Regions from separate parts of the Cellvibrio sp. QJXJ genome, predicted to be linked through region 2. Evidence: riboswitches for the same ligand, from Rfam matches in the RefSeq annotation. Region 2 holds a riboswitch; the other holds the start of a gene.
The links. A riboswitch is a leader RNA that binds a small molecule or an ion and turns the genes downstream of it on or off. The one in region 2 is predicted to bind thiamine pyrophosphate.
Positions count from the first base shown of each region.

Region 1: another riboswitch for thiamine pyrophosphate. It lies ahead of thiD (bifunctional hydroxymethylpyrimidine kinase/phosphomethylpyrimidine kinase); the one in region 2 lies ahead of NNX04_RS06050 (FAD-binding oxidoreductase).

Region 1 is NZ_CP101662.1:1,952,610-1,962,007, reverse strand. Features, by position in the region: gene waaA (lipid IV(A) 3-deoxy-D-manno-octulosonic acid transferase) at 30-1,307, shown strand; gene NNX04_RS08495 (TolC family outer membrane protein) at 1,410-2,783, opposite strand; gene nhaD (sodium:proton antiporter NhaD) at 3,362-4,618, shown strand; gene NNX04_RS08485 (cation:proton antiporter) at 4,800-6,035, shown strand; TPP riboswitch at 6,105-6,214, shown strand; gene thiD (bifunctional hydroxymethylpyrimidine kinase/phosphomethylpyrimidine kinase) at 6,292-7,104, shown strand; gene thiC (phosphomethylpyrimidine synthase ThiC) at 7,161-9,089, shown strand; gene NNX04_RS08470 (NUDIX domain-containing protein) at 9,171-9,398, shown strand, end outside.
Region 2 is NZ_CP101662.1:1,410,822-1,420,219, reverse strand. Features, by position in the region: gene ltrA (group II intron reverse transcriptase/maturase) at 1-245, shown strand, start outside; tRNA gene NNX04_RS06080 (tRNA-Cys) at 381-454, shown strand; tRNA gene NNX04_RS06075 (tRNA-Leu) at 488-574, shown strand; gene NNX04_RS06070 (AEC family transporter) at 767-1,666, shown strand; gene NNX04_RS06065 (HD-GYP domain-containing protein) at 1,789-3,087, shown strand; gene NNX04_RS06060 (thiazole synthase) at 3,143-3,946, opposite strand; gene thiS (sulfur carrier protein ThiS) at 3,948-4,154, opposite strand; gene NNX04_RS06050 (FAD-binding oxidoreductase) at 4,168-5,325, opposite strand; TPP riboswitch at 5,364-5,491, opposite strand; gene xseA (exodeoxyribonuclease VII large subunit) at 5,574-6,935, opposite strand; gene guaB (IMP dehydrogenase) at 7,093-8,568, shown strand; gene guaA (glutamine-hydrolyzing GMP synthase) at 8,673-9,398, shown strand, end outside.

The DNA.
Region 1 (9,398 bases), 540 kb from region 2:
TGAGCGCCGTTTAGCTTAGTGGATCAATCATGCGTACTTTATATACCGGCCTGTTTTACTTTTTGCTTCCTTTTATTTTATTGCGCTTGTTGTGGCGCGCTATGGCGGCTCCTGCTTATGCGAAGCGCTGGGCGGAGCGGTTTGGTTTTTTCTCGCCGTTGGTTACCAATAAAAAAGTAGTGTGGTTACATACTGTTTCAGTAGGGGAATTTTTAGCGGCGCTGCCGTTGATTCGTCGCCTGCAGGCTGATGCGAGTTTGCAGTTAGTGATTACAACTACCACGCCTACCGGTTCGGAACGTGTGCGCAGTGCGTTGGGTGATTCAGTATTTCATGTGTACGCACCTTATGATTTGCCTGACGCTCTTGGGCGATTTTTACGACGGGTAAAACCCGCGTTGTTTTTGGTGATGGAAACAGAGCTTTGGCCGAACACTCTGGCGGCGTGTGCCAAGCGAGCGATTCCTTCATTGCTGATTAATGGGCGCTTGTCTGAAAGGTCGGCGCGCGGTTATGCGCGTTTTTCGGCGTTGACCAAACCAATGTTGGGCGATCTCTCATTGGCGTTGATACAAAATACGGTGGACGCGCAGCGGTTTATTGATTTGGGCCTGCCCAAGGCTAAAGCGGTAGTGACTGGCAATATTAAATTTGATTTGTTTTTGGGGGATGAATTGCGCGGTCAGGCGCAACAGTTAAAACAACAATTGTCTGCGCAGGGGCAGCGCCCGGTATTGATCGCGGCCAGTACGCATCAAGGGGAAGATGAAATAATTCTCGACGCATTTGCGCAAGTGCGTGCCAGTAATTCAGCTGCAGCGCAACGGGCGGTATTAGTGTTAGTGCCGCGCCATCCCGAACGTTTTGAGCGGGTGGGGCAGCTGTGCAGTGCTCGTGGTTTTGAGTTGGCTCGCCGCAGTGAACAGCAGTGGTCTGACTCCGCCGATATATTGCTTGGCAATACCATGGGTGAATTGCTCTTAATGTTTGGTGCGAGCGATATGGCGTTTGTGGGTGGCAGCCTGGTGCCTAATGGTGGGCATAATTTTATCGAGCCAGCGGCCTGGGGTTTGCCCTTACTCAGCGGTGAGCATCTGTTTAATTTTGCGGAGGTGGCGAGTTTAATGACGGAGGCTGGCGCATTAGTGCGAGTTAGTTCGGCAGCGCAGTTAGCACAGGCGTTTTTGCAATTGATTGATGATAAATCCGAGCGCGAGCGGCGTGGTGCGGCAGCTTTAAATGTTGCCTTGGATAACCGTGGCGCCCTGGATAAAACCTGTTCTCTTATTCAGCGCTATATTGAATAGGGTGGCAGCGCGACGTTATGGCGTTGATAAAACATAGATTCGATAAAAAAATGCCAGGCAAAAGCCTGGCATTTTTTTTGGAGCATTTGTACTCGGGCAGGCTTAGTTTTCGTATTGGCTACGGTTTACTAATGCGTCGTCCAACAGCCACTTATCAATTTCCTGCACGTCAGCAGGCGTGAGCATACCGGCTACTTCGCGCAATTTAATGGTATTGATTACGTAGGTGTAGAGCGCATCGGAATAGTTGCGGCGCGCTTGATAAAGGTTGCGCTGGGCGAGCAATACTTCTACCAGGTTGCGAGTTCCCACTTCATAACCGGATTGGGTTGCTTCCAGTGCAGATTGGTTGGAGACGATCGCCTGCTTGCGTGCTTGAACGTTGGCGACATCGGTTTCTACTGACAAGTGCAGGGCGCGAGTGTTTTGAATCACGTTGCGCTGGGTACTGTTGTAAAGCTCTTGTGCCTGGGTGTATTGCGCATAGGCTTGACGGCTGCGGCCAGAGGTTGCGCCTCCACTATATATAGGTACATCAAGGCGCAGTGAAATGGTTGTGCCATTTCTGCTGATGTCGCTTGGCCCACCGGTTTGCCCGCCATTATCGCTGTCCGATTCGCTATCGGAATAACCCAGGTTAGCGCCCAATGTTGGCAAATGGCCCGATTTGTTAGCTTTGGCAAATTGCAACGATGCATCAGCTTGTAGCTTGGACGCTTTCAGGTTGTAGTTGTTCTGTAACGAGAACTCAACCCAGTCGGCGCGGTTAGCGGGTGTAGGTGCAACGACCGGGAACTTGGGAGATAGGGGAGCAACCTGGTCTTCCGGTTTACCGGTCAGTACTTCAAGTGCTTCGTAATTGATACTTAAGTTGCCGCGTGCAACCAATGTGGCTGCGCGTGCGCTGTCAAAAGCAGCTTGGGCTTCGTGCACTTCAGTGATTGCGGTCAAGCCCACATCAAAACGCTGTTTGGTTTGCTCCAGCTGTTTAGCCAAGGCTTTTTCTTCTGCGATGGTTGCTTCCAGGGTTTCTACTGAACGCAATACATTGAAGTAGGCTTCTGCCACGCGCACAATCAGGCTTTGTTGGTCGGCACCGTATTGCGCTTCGGCTTGTTCACTCAGCTTCCCACCTTGTTTGTAGCTGTACCAGTAGGACATGTTGAACAAGGGTTGGCTCAGCGAGACTTCCCAGCTTTTACCATCGGTATCATTTTTGAGGCTGGTATTGGTCAGATTGTCAGTGGTTTCGATATCGGAGTTCGAGATCTGGGCGTTGGCATTGATCTGCGGCAACAAATTGGAGCGGGCGATAGTTTTATTTTCAAGGCCTGCTTCATATTTAGCTCTGTCGGCTTTTAATTGGGCGTCATTTTGCAGTGCGAGTTCGTACACATCCAGCAGGCTATTGGCGCTGGCAGTAAAAGGCGTTAGCGAAAACAGGCTAACGAGTAAGTAGAGCTTGGTCTTTTTCATAGAGGTTTCCAAAGTCCAGAGTTTAAGAATTCCAGTTCAGCATCCGCAGTATTTATTGCCTGAGGGCGCAATTAAAAACGGATGTAAGCACAAATATACAAGTTGCGTGGAGTTTAGCCGCTTGCTGTCTTGGGGTCGAGAAATGAACAAGGGTTCAGTGGTTAAAAAGGGTAAAACGTTAGTGCCGCAACAGGAAGTTACAAATGTAAGCGGGGTTCCTGTGTTTACCTTTCTAAACCTGCCGGACGCTATATTGGCGAGTTCAATTAGCCCAAGTAATTCCTTAGATGCAATAAAACAGCATACAGATTCACTGTTCGCAAAATTGTTAGTTTGTGTTTATACCGTTGGTAGGTCCTAAATAGGTCATTTTTGGCGAATATCACCTCTTACGCAGAATGTTTGATTGCTTCGCCGCAGGCCAACTTTTATCATGCGCGCCCATTTGCACTGTGCCGGGTTTGGGTAAAACCCTCCTTCATGCCGGGCCGAATCGTTACTTGTCAGTTACAAGTCCTTCGATACGATGTTGGTCTGTTGCCTTGCTGCCGATTTTTTAACTACCAAAAGGGTCTTTTATGACTATGTCCATTGAAATCGTATTGGTGATCTTTGCCGTACTCGCCCTGCTTGGGGTGGTGTTCGAGGAAGTTATCCATATCAATAAAGCCAAAACTACTTTGTTTTTCGGCAGCTTGTCGTGGTTGGTGATGTTCATGTTTGCCGGTGATCACGCACACCAGGAAGTGATGCTGGAAAAGCTGAATCACAACCTGTTGGAGATTGCGACACTGTGGTTGTTCCTTATGGCGACCATGACTTTTGTTGCTTACCTCAATGCCAAGGGAATAGTGCAGTCCGTCGTGCAGCGCCTGTGCCCCGCACAGATGAGCACCCGCAGTTTGATGATATTGGTAGCCTTGTTTGCCATGACACTGTCAATGGTGTGCGACAACGTGACCGCAACCTTGGTAACGCTCGGCTTGGTGCATGCTTTTGATGTGGATCAGCGCACGCGCATCAAACTCGCGGTGTTGGTTGTTTTTGCGGTTAACTCTGGTGGTGTTGCCTTGATCACCGGCGATGTCACCACGCTGATGATCTTCCTCTCCGGCCATGTGACAATGCCGCAACTATTACTGCTTTGGGTTCCGGCGATTGTAGGGGTCATGGTATTAGCGGGATTGATGTTCCCTGGTGTGTCCGGCCAAGTTGCTACAGAAAAAGATGCCCGCACCTTTACTGGCATGGATTGGGCGATTGTCGGCACCTTCTTCAGCACCATTGCCTGCACCATGTTATTCAACTTTTTCTTTGGTGTGCCGCCGGTACTGACCTTTTTGGTGGGGCTGTCAATTATGTTCTTTATTGGCCATTTTATGGACATGGACCCGGAAGAAACGCGTATTTTGGAATATGTACGTCAAATCGAATATGAAACCCTGTTGTTCTTTCTCGGGATTTTGTTATTGGTCGGTATGCTCAAAGAAATTGGCACCCTGGATTTGCTCACCAATTTCTATGCCCAGTTGGCTCCGCAATACGCCAACTACTTGATGGGCTTGTTCTCCGCCATGATCGATAACGTGCCCCTGACAGCAGCGCTTCTCAAATCGGAGCCCGTGTTGCAAACACCCGAATGGTTGGCGTTGACCTATGGCGTAGGTGTGGGTGGTTCATTGTTGGCAATTGGCTCTGCGGCGGGAATTATCGCTATGAGCAAAGTGAAAGGGCTAACCTTTGGTGCATTCTTGCGCTATACCCCCTTTGTATTTATTGCGTATACCTGTGGTTATGTAGTCGCTTTGACATTGGCCAATGTAGTATTTGGTTGATCGCCAGGAGCGGTGCTGAAAAACCGGAGCTTTGACTCCGGTTTTTTTATGGGCGATCGAAAACCCGCAAGGGGTAAAAAGGGTACGAATTTACACACAATTTATAAAGTTATTTCACGCCAGCTGTCAGCATCCGCACATTCTTTGCTTTAACATTTTTTCACTTTTCTGCGGAGCACTTATGTCGTCATTGGATATCGCCAAGCTCGACCTCATGTATGTCGGGATCATTATTTTTACCGGGCTGTTAGGCGGTGTGATCGCCAAAAAAATAAAGGTACCCGACATAGTCCTTTTTTTGCTCATCGGGATTGGTTTGGGGCCCACCATCGGCGGGGTATTGCATGTGCCAGCTGACTCAACGATGAATCAGCTAATTCTCACCATCGGCGCTTGTTATCTGCTGTTTGAAGGCGGGGCAACGCTGCGTTTTGCTGTGTTAAAAGAAATATGGATTTCATTAGCGGTGATCGCTACCTTCGGTGTATTAATTACCGGGGCGATCATTACCTACGCCGGCGTCTGGTTGGGCATTCCTATTGGTGTTGCACTGGTGTTAGGGGCGTTGACGGCATCCACTGACCCCGCCACTCTGGTACCGATTTTCAAACAAGTCCCGATTAAAGATCGGGTATCACAAACGGTTATGAGCGAGTCAGCGCTCAATGATGCCATGGGTGCGATTGCGACATTTGCAGTGGTGGCTTATGTGATGGGAACCGGCGAGGGGTTTAGCTTGACTCACTCCCTGGGGGAGCTGGCGTATGAGGCTGGCATGGGCTTGGTGTTAGGGGCGATTGTTGGCTACAGCGCCGCGTTTTTAATGGCGCACAACAGTTTTGGTATTTTTCGCGAAGTGACGCCATTTGTGATTATCCTGGCAGTTATCACCGTCTATTTGCTGGCCGACAAAATCGGTGCCTCCGGTTTTATGGCGGTATTTACCTGCGGTGTGATGATCGGCAACAAAGAGACATTTAATTTGCCGCTCGATGATCATGAACACGAGTATCTGGAAGATTATGTGGGTAATACCGCGCTATTAATGCGTATGTTTATCTTTATCCTGCTGGGCTCGCAGGTAGATTTCCACTTGCTCAAAGAATACTTGGGTGTTGGTCTGGTCCTGTTGTTTATTTTTATGTTTATCGCCCGTCCCCTGACGGTATTTATTTGCGCAGGCCCTGACCGTCGTGCCAAGTGGACATGGAAAGAGTTGGTATTTATGAGTTGGACCCGTGAAACCGGGGTAATCCCGGCAGCGCTGGTGGGTATTCTGGCTGGCATGAAGGTGCCGGGTATCGATGTGGTCGGTGCAATCACCTTTATCTTTATTCTGGGCACCATTTTGATCCAGGCTCCAACCACTGCACTGTTGGCAGGGAAATTGGGCTTATTGAAATCCCAGGAAAAATAACCTCACCGGTAGGGGCGCAGCAAGCGGCGTCCCTACCTTTACTCTGCAGCTTAACTCCAATAGACTGCGGTTTTCTTGTCGGGGTGCTTTTTGTTCGCTGTATGCGGGCAACGAGGCTGAGATATACCCGCCGACCTGATCCGGTTAGTACCGGCGTAGGGAACGAGAGCCTCCAGTTTTTGCATGCCTATTAAGTGTGCCTTGGTTATTTCTCTCCTTTCCGCGCTTTACTGTTTTTACTCATTGCGGAAATTTAATGAACCCTCACCTGCAGACCCCTATAGCCCTGACCATTGCTGGTAGCGACAGCGGCGGTGGTGCCGGTATTCAAGCGGATCTAAAAACCTTTTCCGCGCTGGGAGTATTTGGTACCAGTGCCATCACCTCGCTCACTGCGCAAAATACTATGGGGGTGCAAGGTGTATTGCCTATTCCTCCGGCGTTTGTGCAGCAGCAAATTCATTCGGTATTGAGTGATATCAATGTCGGTGCGATCAAAAGTGGCATGTTGGCAACAGCGGAAATTATTGCAGCAGTGGCTGAATCCCTGAGTGCTTACCCACAAATTCCTTTTGTACTGGATCCGGTAATGGTCGCCACCAGTGGCGATAGATTATTGGCAGAAGATGCAATCCACACACTGATTGGAAAATTGCTACCACTCGCTACGCTGGTTACTCCAAATTTGCATGAGGCGGCGGTATTGTTGAACACGCGCATGGCGCAAAATCGTGAGCAGATGCAATTGCAAGGTGAACAAATTATTGCCTTGGGCGCGCGCGCGGTATTGATGAAGGGCGGGCACACCGATGGTGAGGAAGCAACCGATTTATTAATTACCCCGACGGGCGTTGAAGCTTTTTCTGCGCCGCGGCTAGCCACTAAAAATACCCACGGAACCGGTTGTACTTTGGCATCGGCAATTGCCGCTGGTTTGGCCAAACAATTATCACTCAGTGACTCGGTCAAACAGGCAAAAAATTATTTACATCAAGCCTTGGTGCACTCTGAAAAATTGCACATAGGGCAGGGCTCAGGCCCGGTTCATCACTTCTATTCTTTTTATTAAATCACGTTCTATTATCCAAATTTATTTAAATACCTGATTAAGACAAGGCCACTATTATGAATACCAGCGTCGAAAAAATTCTCAGCCAAACCGCCGAAGTCGATAAAGCTTCGGTACAGCCCTTTACTGGCTCACAAAAAATTTATGTGCAGGGTTCGCGCGCGGATATTCAAGTGCCCATGCGTGAGATTACGCTCGCTGATACTCCGACTGATTTTGGCGGCGAGAAGAATCCACCGGTACGTGTCTACGACACTTCCGGCCCTTACACAGATCCGAACGTAAAAATTGATTTGCGCACCGGTTTGGGCGATGTGCGCACCGCCTGGATCGAAGAGCGCAATGACACCGAAATATTGGAAGACAGCCATTCGGAATTTACTAATGCGCGCCTGAACGACCCTAAATTGGCGAGCCTGCGTTTCAATCTCACCCGTAAACCGCGCCGCGCCAAACCGGGCATGAACGTATCGCAAATGCATTACGCCAAAAAAGGGATCATTACCCCGGAGATGGAGTACATCGCCATCCGCGAAAATATGGCGCTGGCCCAAGCGCGTGAATTGAGTGTAGATCCTCAATATAAAGCTTTGGGGCAGCAGCACAAAGGCATGAGTTTTGGTGCAAGTATTCCCGATGAAATCACTCCGGAGTTTGTGCGCGATGAAGTGGCGCGCGGCCGTGCGATTATCCCTGCAAATATCAATCACCCGGAATTGGAGCCGATGATTATCGGGCGTAATTTTCTGGTAAAAATTAACGGCAATATCGGTAACTCAGCATTGGGTTCATCAATTGAGGAAGAAGTAGAAAAACTTACTTGGGGTGCACGTTGGGGCGCGGATACGGTGATGGATTTGTCTACCGGCAAAAATATTCACGAAACCCGCGAGTGGATTATTCGCAACTCCCATGTACCTATTGGCACTGTACCTATTTATCAGGCGCTGGAAAAAGTAGACGGTGTTGCGGAAAATCTGACGTGGGAAATTTTTCGCGATACATTAATTGAGCAAGCTGAGCAGGGTGTGGATTATTTTACGATTCACGCCGGTGTGTTGCTGCGCTACGTGCCGCTCACCGCTAAACGTGTGACGGGCATTGTATCGCGCGGTGGTTCGATCATGGCCAAGTGGTGTCTGGCGCATCACAAAGAAAATTTCCTTTACACCCATTTCGACGAAATTTGCGAAATCATGAAAGCCTATGACGTTAGCTTTTCATTGGGTGATGGGTTGCGCCCTGGTTCGATTGCTGATGCAAATGACGAAGCGCAATTTGGCGAGCTGGAAACGCTCGGTGAGTTAACCAAGATTGCGTGGAAACACGATGTGCAATGCATGATTGAAGGCCCGGGTCATGTGCCTATGCATATGATTAAAGAAAATATGGATAAGCAATTGGAGCTGTGCGATGAAGCACCTTTCTATACGCTTGGCCCATTAACGACGGATATAGCACCGGGTTACGATCACATCACCTCGGGTATTGGTGCGGCCATGATCGGCTGGTTCGGTTGCGCTATGCTCTGCTATGTAACACCCAAAGAGCATTTGGGTTTACCGAATAAAGATGACGTGAAAGAAGGGATCATCACTTACAAAATTGCCGCGCACGCAGCGGATTTGGCCAAAGGCCATCCGGGGGCGCAGCTGCGTGATAATGCGTTATCCAAAGCGCGTTTTGAATTCCGCTGGGAAGATCAATTCAATCTCGGCCTTGATCCGGATACTGCGCGCTCTTATCACGATGAAACTCTGCCGAAAGATTCGGCCAAAGTTGCACACTTCTGCTCTATGTGTGGCCCGAAATTTTGTTCGATGAAAATCACCCAGGAAGTGCGCGACTACGCGGCAAAAAATGGCACTGATATTTCGGTGATTGGCGATCAGGATATTATCAAGATGATCGATGTGGAAGCGGAAATGAAACAAAAATCCAAAGAGTTTTTGGAAGCAGGTGCTGAGATTTATCACAGAGTTTAAATCAGCGACCAGGCTTTAAATCCCCTGCTCCCCTTTGGGAAAGGGGAGCAGGGGATTTAAATAATCAATAAGACTTTATCTATGATCAAAAAACCCGAATTCACTCGCGCGGATGTGGAAATCATTCGCCGCGAAGAAATGTACAAACGTTTTTTCCGTGTAGAAAAAATCTTTCTGCGCCACAAATTATTTGATGGTGGCTGGGGCAAGGAGATTGGTCGCGAATTATTTGTGCGCGGTGAAGCAGTAGCAGTTGTGCTTTATGATCCAAAACAGGATTTGATCGGCATGGTAGAACAATTTCGTATA
Region 2 (9,398 bases):
TGCGGCATAAACTGCGCTACCGCAAAGAAGTTTGGTCGTTATTTGCCAGGCAACTTGGTCTATGTGCTTTCTGTGGTGGCGGAATATCAATGCAAAGTGGCTGGCATGATCATCACATCGTAAGACGTGTTGACGGCGGGTCTGATCGCAAAGATAACCGTGCTTTGCTTCATCCTAACTGCCATGCCTTGGTTCATAGCCAAGGGAGCACAAAAGAGTTGCAATACAGTGGGTTAGGTGTGTAATATTCGCGCCTCTCTGATGTTGCCGGCTGAATTAAATCAGCTTGCAGTAAACTTGAGCCGTGTGCGATGAAAGTCGCACGCACGGTTCTTAGGGGGGAATGGGTCAGTAATGACCTGTTCCTACCCAACCGAAATGGCGCGATAGCAAAGCGGTTATGCGTCGGATTGCAAATCCGTTGAGCCCGGTTCGACTCCGGGTCGCGCCTCCATTTTTCTTTTACTTACCGAAGTAAAAGCACTCTGCCCGAGTGGTGAAATCGGTAGACACAACAGATTTAAAATCTGTCGATCTTTTGGTCGTGCCGGTTCAAGTCCGGCCTCGGGCACCATATGTAATTCCCAACATTTTAGAACGACTGAGAAACCCGCCCTGAAATACAAAGCAGAGCGGGTTTTTTTATGATTTTCTATTTGCACTACGCCAGAGCTTTCGGTGTAGTGTCTACACTAAGGGGGCACAAATCCAAGGGCGGTTTGTTCCCTGGGTTCCTCGCTATTTTTAGTTTTTGTAAGTGTCATTTATGTCCAATATTGCGCTAGTAGTTATTTGTTTGGTTATTGGGTTGTTATTTCAGCGCAGCAAGCGGTTGCCGGAAAATAGTTCGGCTTCACTTAATTTATACGTCATTTATGTAGCTTTGCCGGCATTGGTTCTGCTTGAAATTCCCAAGCTTTCGTTTAGTCATCAGGCAGTTATTACCGTAGTTGCTGCCTGGTTGATTATGCTATTTGCAGCAGTGCTTACCTGGGTGACTGCGCGCATGTTGTCTTGGTCACGCGAGGTGACGGGGGCAATGTTGCTGCTCGTTACATTGGGGAATACGGGGTTCGTGGGGATCCCGTTGATTGAGGCGCATTTGGGTGTACACGCTTTGCCCTATGCCATCCTCTATGATCAGTTGGGTACATTTATCGCACTTAATACGGTCGGTGTCGGGCTTGCGTGCTATTACTCAGCAGGTCACGGGTCGGTACTTGGCATTGTGCGCAACATCTTGTTATTTCCACCGTTTATTACCCTGATAATCGCTTTCATGGTGGCTATGTTTGGTAGCTATCCGGCGTGGTTGGAGGCGGTGCTTGCGCGAATTTCGTCTACACTGGTTCCAGTAGTGATGGTGGCGGTGGGGCTGCAGTGGCGATTTGCGTTAGAGCGCGAGCATTTATCACCGCTATTATTGGGGTTGTTCTACATATTAATTGTGACGCCGGCTTTTGCGTGGGGCGGGCTATGGTTGTTTGATGTGCGCGGTTTGGCCGCTGATGTGATTTTGTTGGAGGCGGCAATGCCTGCAATGATTTCTGCTGGTGTGCTGGCTGCCACTCATAATTTAGCGCCTCGTTTGGCGGCCTCGATGGTGGGTTATAGCCTATTGCTGGGTTTATTGACGGTGTGGGGTTGGCGTTTATTGCTTGGCTAGGATTTTCCAGGCTGCAGGTGTTGCGTTGATTGGTGGGAAAATAAAAAACATGGATGAGGCTTGCCGCGCGTTTTTATAGTGTCGGCGGGGTTAATAAATTGCTTGAATGGAGTCCATCATAATTGGATCCTTATCTTTATTATCTGATTGAATTATCGGCAGCTAATCCGGCAGTGGTGGCTGAAGATATTTACACTGTAAATGGTGAGTTATTGCTTGCGCGGTCAGCGCCGCTTGATGAAAAAACCTGCCTCGCCCTCCAGGGCAAAACTCTCGCTCTCCCGCTCGCCAATTCTATTGAATTAAAGACAGTTATCACCTCAGGCGATTTGCTGCAGCATTTGTTGGGCACGATTCGTTCAACCGAATATTTTCAAGCTCTAGCAGAGCAGAAGCATCCTCTGAGTTCTCTTGAGCCTGTATGTGCCAAGTTGTCGGATCTACCGTTATTGCAGCAGTATTTGACGGTGATGGCAGCGCAAATGAATGATTTATATCAACGCACACTCTGCGTGAGCCTCTGGGCACTTTACATCGCGCAGGAGATGCGCTTGCCTGCGGCGGAGTCTGGTGAAATATTTTGGGCGGCAATTGCCCATGATATTGGTATGTTGCACATCGATCCGCAAATCCTTCATAAATCCGAAAAATTAACCGCTGAAGATTGGCTGCATATACAAAGCCATGTGGAAATTGCGCGTAGTATTTTGATGGATGTTCCCGGTTTATCTGCTGAGATAGTTGCTGCGGTCAGTGAGCATCACGAGCGCTGTGATGGCACGGGTTACCCTTTGGCTAAAGTGGAGAGCGAACTTTCCATTGCCGGGCAAATTCTTGCCGTTGCCGATTCAATTGTGGGTATTTATTTTAATCGCTTTAAGGCGCAGGGGCGGCGTTGGCGTGAGGTGATTCCTATTCTGGAGATGAATCGCGCTGCTTATTTGTATCGCAGTTGCGACATTGTTACTACCATGATTTTGCGCAGCGAATTGCCTTTGCCCAATGTGGTGCATGGTAGTGGTGTTCCTGAATTTGCTGAGCGGATGTTGCAACAAAACTTGCAGCTACAGAATTGGTTTACGCAATTGCGCGATTGTTTGACCTCGGTGGGGTATACCCACGGCGACCGAAAGCTACATGCATTGCAAAACGTTATTTTTCATATTGCTACCACCTTTAAAGGCAGCATGTTGTTCAAAGAAGATTTGCGTGAGTCCCTTGAATCCATGGCGGGTAAAGAGGGTAATAGCATCACTCAAGCAGTTGCGGATGCCTCGCTTAGGCAAGAGGAAATGAAATTTCATTTGCAGCGCTTGAGTCGAATGGTGCAAATGTACATCTCATCGGGTGATGCCAAAGACCCAAAAATTTTACGCAAAATAGAAGAGGGTTTTACAAATATCAGCGGCCGTATTAAGTAAACAAATAGTTCATCACAATACGCCGCCAGTTTCCTGATATTAACGCCCGTTAAAATTACTGTTGATGCCAAAAGGGTTGGCCAATGGTTGGGGTGCTCGGGCTGGCCGTTTGGCGTTTTTGCATCAAGCCTGCTTTAAATGCTTTGCGGCCTGCATCGATTGCATCGGCAAAGGCTTCGGCCATCAGTGGCGGGTTGTGCGCCTTGGCCACTGCCGTATTTAATAAAATCCCATCAAACCCCATTTCCATTGCTTCGGCGGCCTGCGAGGGCGCGCCCAGTCCCGCATCAATAATCATCGGTACGTCTTTAATGCGCTCGCGCAGGGTGCGTAAATTGTAGCGATTTAACAAGCCCTGGCCGGTGCCAATGGGTGAGCCCCAGGGCATCAATACTTCGCAGCCCACATCCAATAGTCGTTTACATAAAATTAAATCATCGGTGCAATAGGGCAGTACTTTAAAACCTTTTTTAATCAAAATATCCGCAGCTTCCAGTAACCCAAAGGGATCGGGTTGCAGGTTGTAATCGTCGCCGACTACTTCCAGTTTGATCCAATCGGTATTAAAAATTTCGCGCGACATTTCAGCCAGCGTCACGGCTTCTTTTACCGATTTACAACCGGCAGTATTGGGCAGCAAACGGCAGCCGCTTTCCTGAATATAGTGCCAAATTGCATCGCCATCGCGATTGGCCGGGTTTTGCCTGCGCAAGCCGAGCGTCACAATTTCACTGCGCGATTGAATAACCGATTCGCGCATTAATTGGGGCGATGCATAAAGGGCGGTGCCCAATAAAAAACGACTGGAAAATGTTTCGCCGTAGAGCGTGAAATCTTTTTCAGGTTTGTTGTAGCTCATATCAACCTCCACCAACCGGTTTGACGATATCGATTTGATCGCCATTGAATAATTCGCGCTCAGGGTAAGTCGAGCGAGGTACAAATTCGCCATTAATTGCCACGGCGATTTTAGTGTCGCCATAACCCCATTGTTGCAGGGCAACGCTGAGCAGCACCTTGTCTGCCAGCGTTTTGATTTCGTTGTTTACACTCAGTTCAATGGTCATAAGCTCGTGCTTTTTAGTGGTGATTTAACAGTGCAGAAAAAATCGGCTCCGGTTTTTTAAAAATATGCGCTAGCACATTTTCAACCACGGCCGGTGCAAGTAAATACCCATGGCGAAATAATCCATTAGCGCTGATCAGGCCATCCTGAATATTTACTTTCGGTAAGTTGTCCATAAACGCCGGGCGCAAATTGGTATCCATTTCGATAATACGTGCCTCAGCAAAGGCGGGCGACAAGGTGTAGAGCGCGCTGCTTAATTCAAGGCTGGATTGCAGCGTAACCGGTGAGCGATCCTCACTTTCAATTTGAGTTGCGCCGATAATAAAACGATTGCCTGGTTTCGGCACCACATAAAGTTGATAGCGCGGGTGCATTAAGCGCACCGGGCGTTGCAGGTGAATTTCGCTGGTTTCTACATGCAGGGTTTCACCGCGTACGCCGCGCAATTGTCGCATTTGGGTTTTGGCGCCCAGCCCGCGGCAGTCAATGACTAAATCAAACTCTTCTGCAGTGCCGTTGGCGATGACTTTTCCCGCTGCGACATCGACAGCGGTGTGTTCTCGCACTTTAATCGCGCTATTAATAATGTCATCGCCCAATAGTCGTAGGAATTCACGATTGTGCAGGTGACCTTCTTCTTGCAGAAATAGTCCTTGCTGAAAATTCGGGCTTAAATCCGGTTCCAAGGTCTGAATCTGTAATTGATTTACTGTTTCATAGCGGCTGCATTCGGGAATCACAAAGTGTAATTCGCGGGTGAATTGTTCCAGCTCGCTGGCGTCTTGCGGATGTGCCACGACCAAGCTGCCGTTGCTAAAAAAGAGCGGGTCTGTTGTGTTGCGATCAGTATTGAGTTGATTGGTCCAGCGCGGCCAGTGGGTGAGCGCAAATTGGCCCATGCGGTAAACGCCTTCATCCGACACCACGGCTTCGCTCAGCGGTGCAACCATGCCTGCCGCCGTAAACGCGGCGGCGCGTTTGCTTTGGGGTTCGCCGGGCGTAAAACTACCGGCTTCAAACAGGGTGACATCAAGCCCGGCTTTGTTTAATTGCCAGGCGAGTAAACGCCCGAGCAAACCGGCACCCGCTATGGCAATAGTTTGTGGGGTGGATGAATGGTGTGCGCTGAGGTTGGCCGCGGATTGTTTGGTCGAAGATTGTGTGGTCATAGTGCCTCTGAGTCGAGGCGGAGAGCGGGCAATAGCCGTGGCTGATGCACCTTGTTCCCTCCGCAGGTATTAGCCTGTTCAGGTTCTACGGATTGGGCCGAACCCATCTCAGCCTTCGTATGGCTCACTCATTAAGTGAGGCACCAAGGCGCTCCGACAAGAAGGTGGCCAATATACTGGCCACCCATTTAGTTCGCAATCTATACGCGAGCTATTTGTGGGTAGATCTATTTTTTAGTCGGGCAAGTTCAGTTCGCGTTGCGAACTTCCTCTACGCGACAAATTAATTCCCCGTGCGCAAGGCGTGTGCTGATTTCACTGCCGGGAATGACTTGATCGCTGTCGGTAATGACTTTGCGGGTTTGGGTATCGGTCACCAGTGCATAGCCGCGCTCAAGTGTACTGAGCGGGCTGAGCGTGTTGAGCATACGCACTGATTCGCCCAAGGCTTGTTTTTTGCGATCAATCAACCGGTGTTGCGCCGTATACAGCCGTGTTTGGGCGTTTTTAATGCGCTCGGATAATTGTGCGAGTCTGATTTGCGGGTGATGCGCTTGCTGGCGTAGTCGTAGTTGTATCAGCTGGTTTTTGTAGTTCGCCAGTAGCTTATGGATGTGATTTTTGAGGCGCAACTCCAGGTTATCCAGCCGCTGCGCCTGCTGTTCCAAGCGTTCACGCGGGTGGCGCAAGCGCTGGCGCAGGTTGTGCAGATGCTTTTGCCATTGCTGCAAGCGGCGCAACATGGCCTCTTCGAGCAGCACTTCAAAGCCGATAAATTTATCCAGCCAATCATCGCCATCGGGCACTAACAGTTCTGCCGCTGCGGATGGTGTGGGTGCACGCAGGTCGGCGACAAAATCGGCGATAGTGAAATCCACTTCGTGGCCGACGCCGCAAACAATAGGCAGCTTGCTGTTGAAAATCGCACGCGCGACACTCTCTTCGTTAAATGACCAGAGATCCTCCATCGAGCCACCACCACGGGTTAGCAGTAGTACATCAAACAAGCCGCAGCGATTGGCTAGATCTATGGCTTTTATGATTTGCGGTGCGGATTCTTTGCCCTGTACCGCAACGGGAATCACGGTGACGGGAATGCCGGGAAAGCGGCGCTCAAGTACGCTGAGGACATCGCGGATCGCGGCGCCAGTGGGCGAAGTGATAACCCCAATGTGTTTGGGCAGCGGAGGCAGGGCTTTTTTGTGTGCCTCGTTAAACAGTCCCTCTTGCGACAGCTTGTGTTTTAGTTCATCAAACGCGCGTTGAAGGGCGCCGCTACCGGCTTCTTCCATGTGTTCGGCAATGATTTGGTAGTCGCCGCGGCCTTCATAAAGGCTGACGCGGGCGCGCAGTAGTACATGTTGCCCCTGCTGTGGTTTAAAGCGCACCAGCATATTGCGGTTGCGGAACATGCAGCAGCGCACTTGGGCTTGCTCGTCTTTCAGGGTGAAATACCAGTGGCCCGAGGAGGGGGTAGATACATTGGAGAGCTCGCCCTCCACCCAGAGCAGCGGTAAGTGGGTTTCCAGCAGTTGACGTGCCTGTCGGTTAAGCTGGCTAACGCTGAAAATCTCGCGTTCAGTGGTTGTTGGGTGCAGGGTATTAGTCATAGGGCGTCATTCTAGGGGAAGGCTTGCGGCGGGTATAGTCTCGATCGTCGCCTTTAAGCTGCCTTACAACACTAGATATTGTGGTTTTTGGTTTACCGGCGGCGCCCAAGTCGCTATACTTCCGCGCTTATTTTTTATCTGCTTGAGGTTGGTTGCTATGTTGCGAATTGCTGAAGAAGCCCTCACCTTTGATGACGTATTATTGGTGCCAGGTTATTCGGATGTCACTCCGAAAGATGTCTCCCTGAAGACTCAGTTGACTCGCAAGATTCAATTAAATATTCCCCTCATCTCCGCCGCCATGGATACCGTGACTGAATCCCGCTTGGCGATTGCCATGGCGCAGGAAGGTGGCATTGGTATTATCCACAAGAACATGTCCATTGAAGCTCAAGCGGCTGAAGTGCGCGCGGTGAAGAAATTCGAAGCCGGTGTGGTGAAAGATCCTATCACTATCGATTCCGCTGCCACTATCCGCGACTTGATCGCGCTGACTCGCAAAAACAATATTTCCGGTGTTCCCGTGCTGCATAACGGCGATTTGGTGGGCATAGTCACCGGTCGCGACGTGCGTTTTGAAACTAATTTGGATGCCAGCGTATCCAGCATCATGACGCCCAAAGAGCAATTGGTTACCGTTAAAGAAGGCTTTACCGCCGAAGAAGTGCGCAATCTGCTGCACAAACATCGCATCGAAAAAGTATTGGTCGTTAACGATAAATTCGAACTGACCGGTTTGATTACCGTTAAAGACATGAACAAAGCCGAAAAATACCCTACCGCCTGTAAAGACCCTGAAGGTCGTTTGCGTGTTGGCGCGAGTGTTGGCACCAGCCGCGATACCGACGAGCGTGTTGCCGCGCTGGTAGAAGCAGGTGTTGACGTACTGGTGGTAGATACCGCCCACGGCCATTCCAAAAATGTATTGGATCGCGTGCGTTCAATCAAAAGCAAATACCCGGAAGTGCAAGTGATTGGCGGTAATATCGCCACTGGCGCAGCGGCATTGGCTTTGGTTGAAGCGGGTGCGGATGCAGTGAAAGTGGGTATCGGCCCAGGTTCGATTTGTACTACCCGTATCGTCAGCGGTGTTGGTGTGCCGCAAATTTCGGCCATCGCCAATGTAGTTGCCGCACTTGAAGGGACTGGCGTACCTGCCATTGCCGATGGTGGTATTCGCTACTCCGGCGACATTGCCAAAGCCGTGGTTGCCGGTGCCCATGCAGTAATGATGGGCTCCATGTTTGCCGGTACTGAAGAGGCGCCGGGCGAAGTGGAGTTGTTCCAAGGCCGTACTTACAAAGCTTACCGTGGTATGGGCTCCTTGGGAGCTATGGCGCAAACCCAAGGCTCCAGTGACCGCTACTTCCAGGATGCCAGTGCAGGTGCAGAAAAGTTGGTTCCCGAAGGTATTGAGGGTCGTGTGGCCTACAAAGGGCCTTTGGCGGCAATCGTGCACCAGTTGATGGGCGGTTTGCGCTCAGCGATGGGTTACACCGGTTGTGCTGACTTGGGTACTATGCGTACCAAGCCCGAATTTGTGCGGGTGACTGCTGCCGGTATGGGCGAGAGCCACGTACACGACGTTCAAATTACTAAAGAAGCGCCTAACTACCCGATTAGCGGTCGTTAATTTATCTCGCTTCAGTGCTATCGCAAAAACTCGGGTTATGCCCGAGTTTTTCATTTAAGCCGAATTCTTTTTGTTGTTATTTTTCTTATTGAGCAGGAATCAATATGTCTCACGATATCCACGCACAGCGAATTCTTATCCTCGATTTTGGTTCGCAATACACCCAGTTGATTGCACGCCGTGTGCGTGAAATTGGTGTCTTCTCTGAAATTCGTGCTTGGGATATGAGCGAAGAAGAAATTCGCGCTTATAACCCCAAGGGTATTATTTTGGCGGGCAGCCCTGAATCCACCACTGAAGCCGGCTCGCCGCGCGCGCCGGAAGTGGTATTCAATTTGGGTGTACCGGTATTTGGTATTTGTTATGGCATGCAAACCATGGCCATGCAAATGGGTGGTTTGGTTGAAGGTTCCAATATTCGTGAATTTGGTTATGCGCAAATTAAAGTGAATGGTGAATCTTCACTGCTGAAGGATATCAAAGACCATGTTGATCACGACGGCAGTGCACTGCTTGATGTGTGGATGAGCCACGGCGACAAGGTCACCAAAATGCCGGAAGGTTTCAGCTTGATGGCATCCACGCCATCCTGCCCGATCGCTGGTATGTACAACGAAGCGAAAAAATTCTACGGCGTGCAGTTCCATCCGGAAGTGACTCATACCTTGCAAGGCAAACGCATATTTGAACATTTTGTATTGCAAGCCTGCGCCTGCGAACCGCTATGGACACCAGCCAATATTGTTGACGATGCGCTGAAAAAAGTGCGCGAACAAGTTGGCAGCGACAAAGTATTACTTGGCCTTTCCGGCGGTGTGGATTCATCTGTT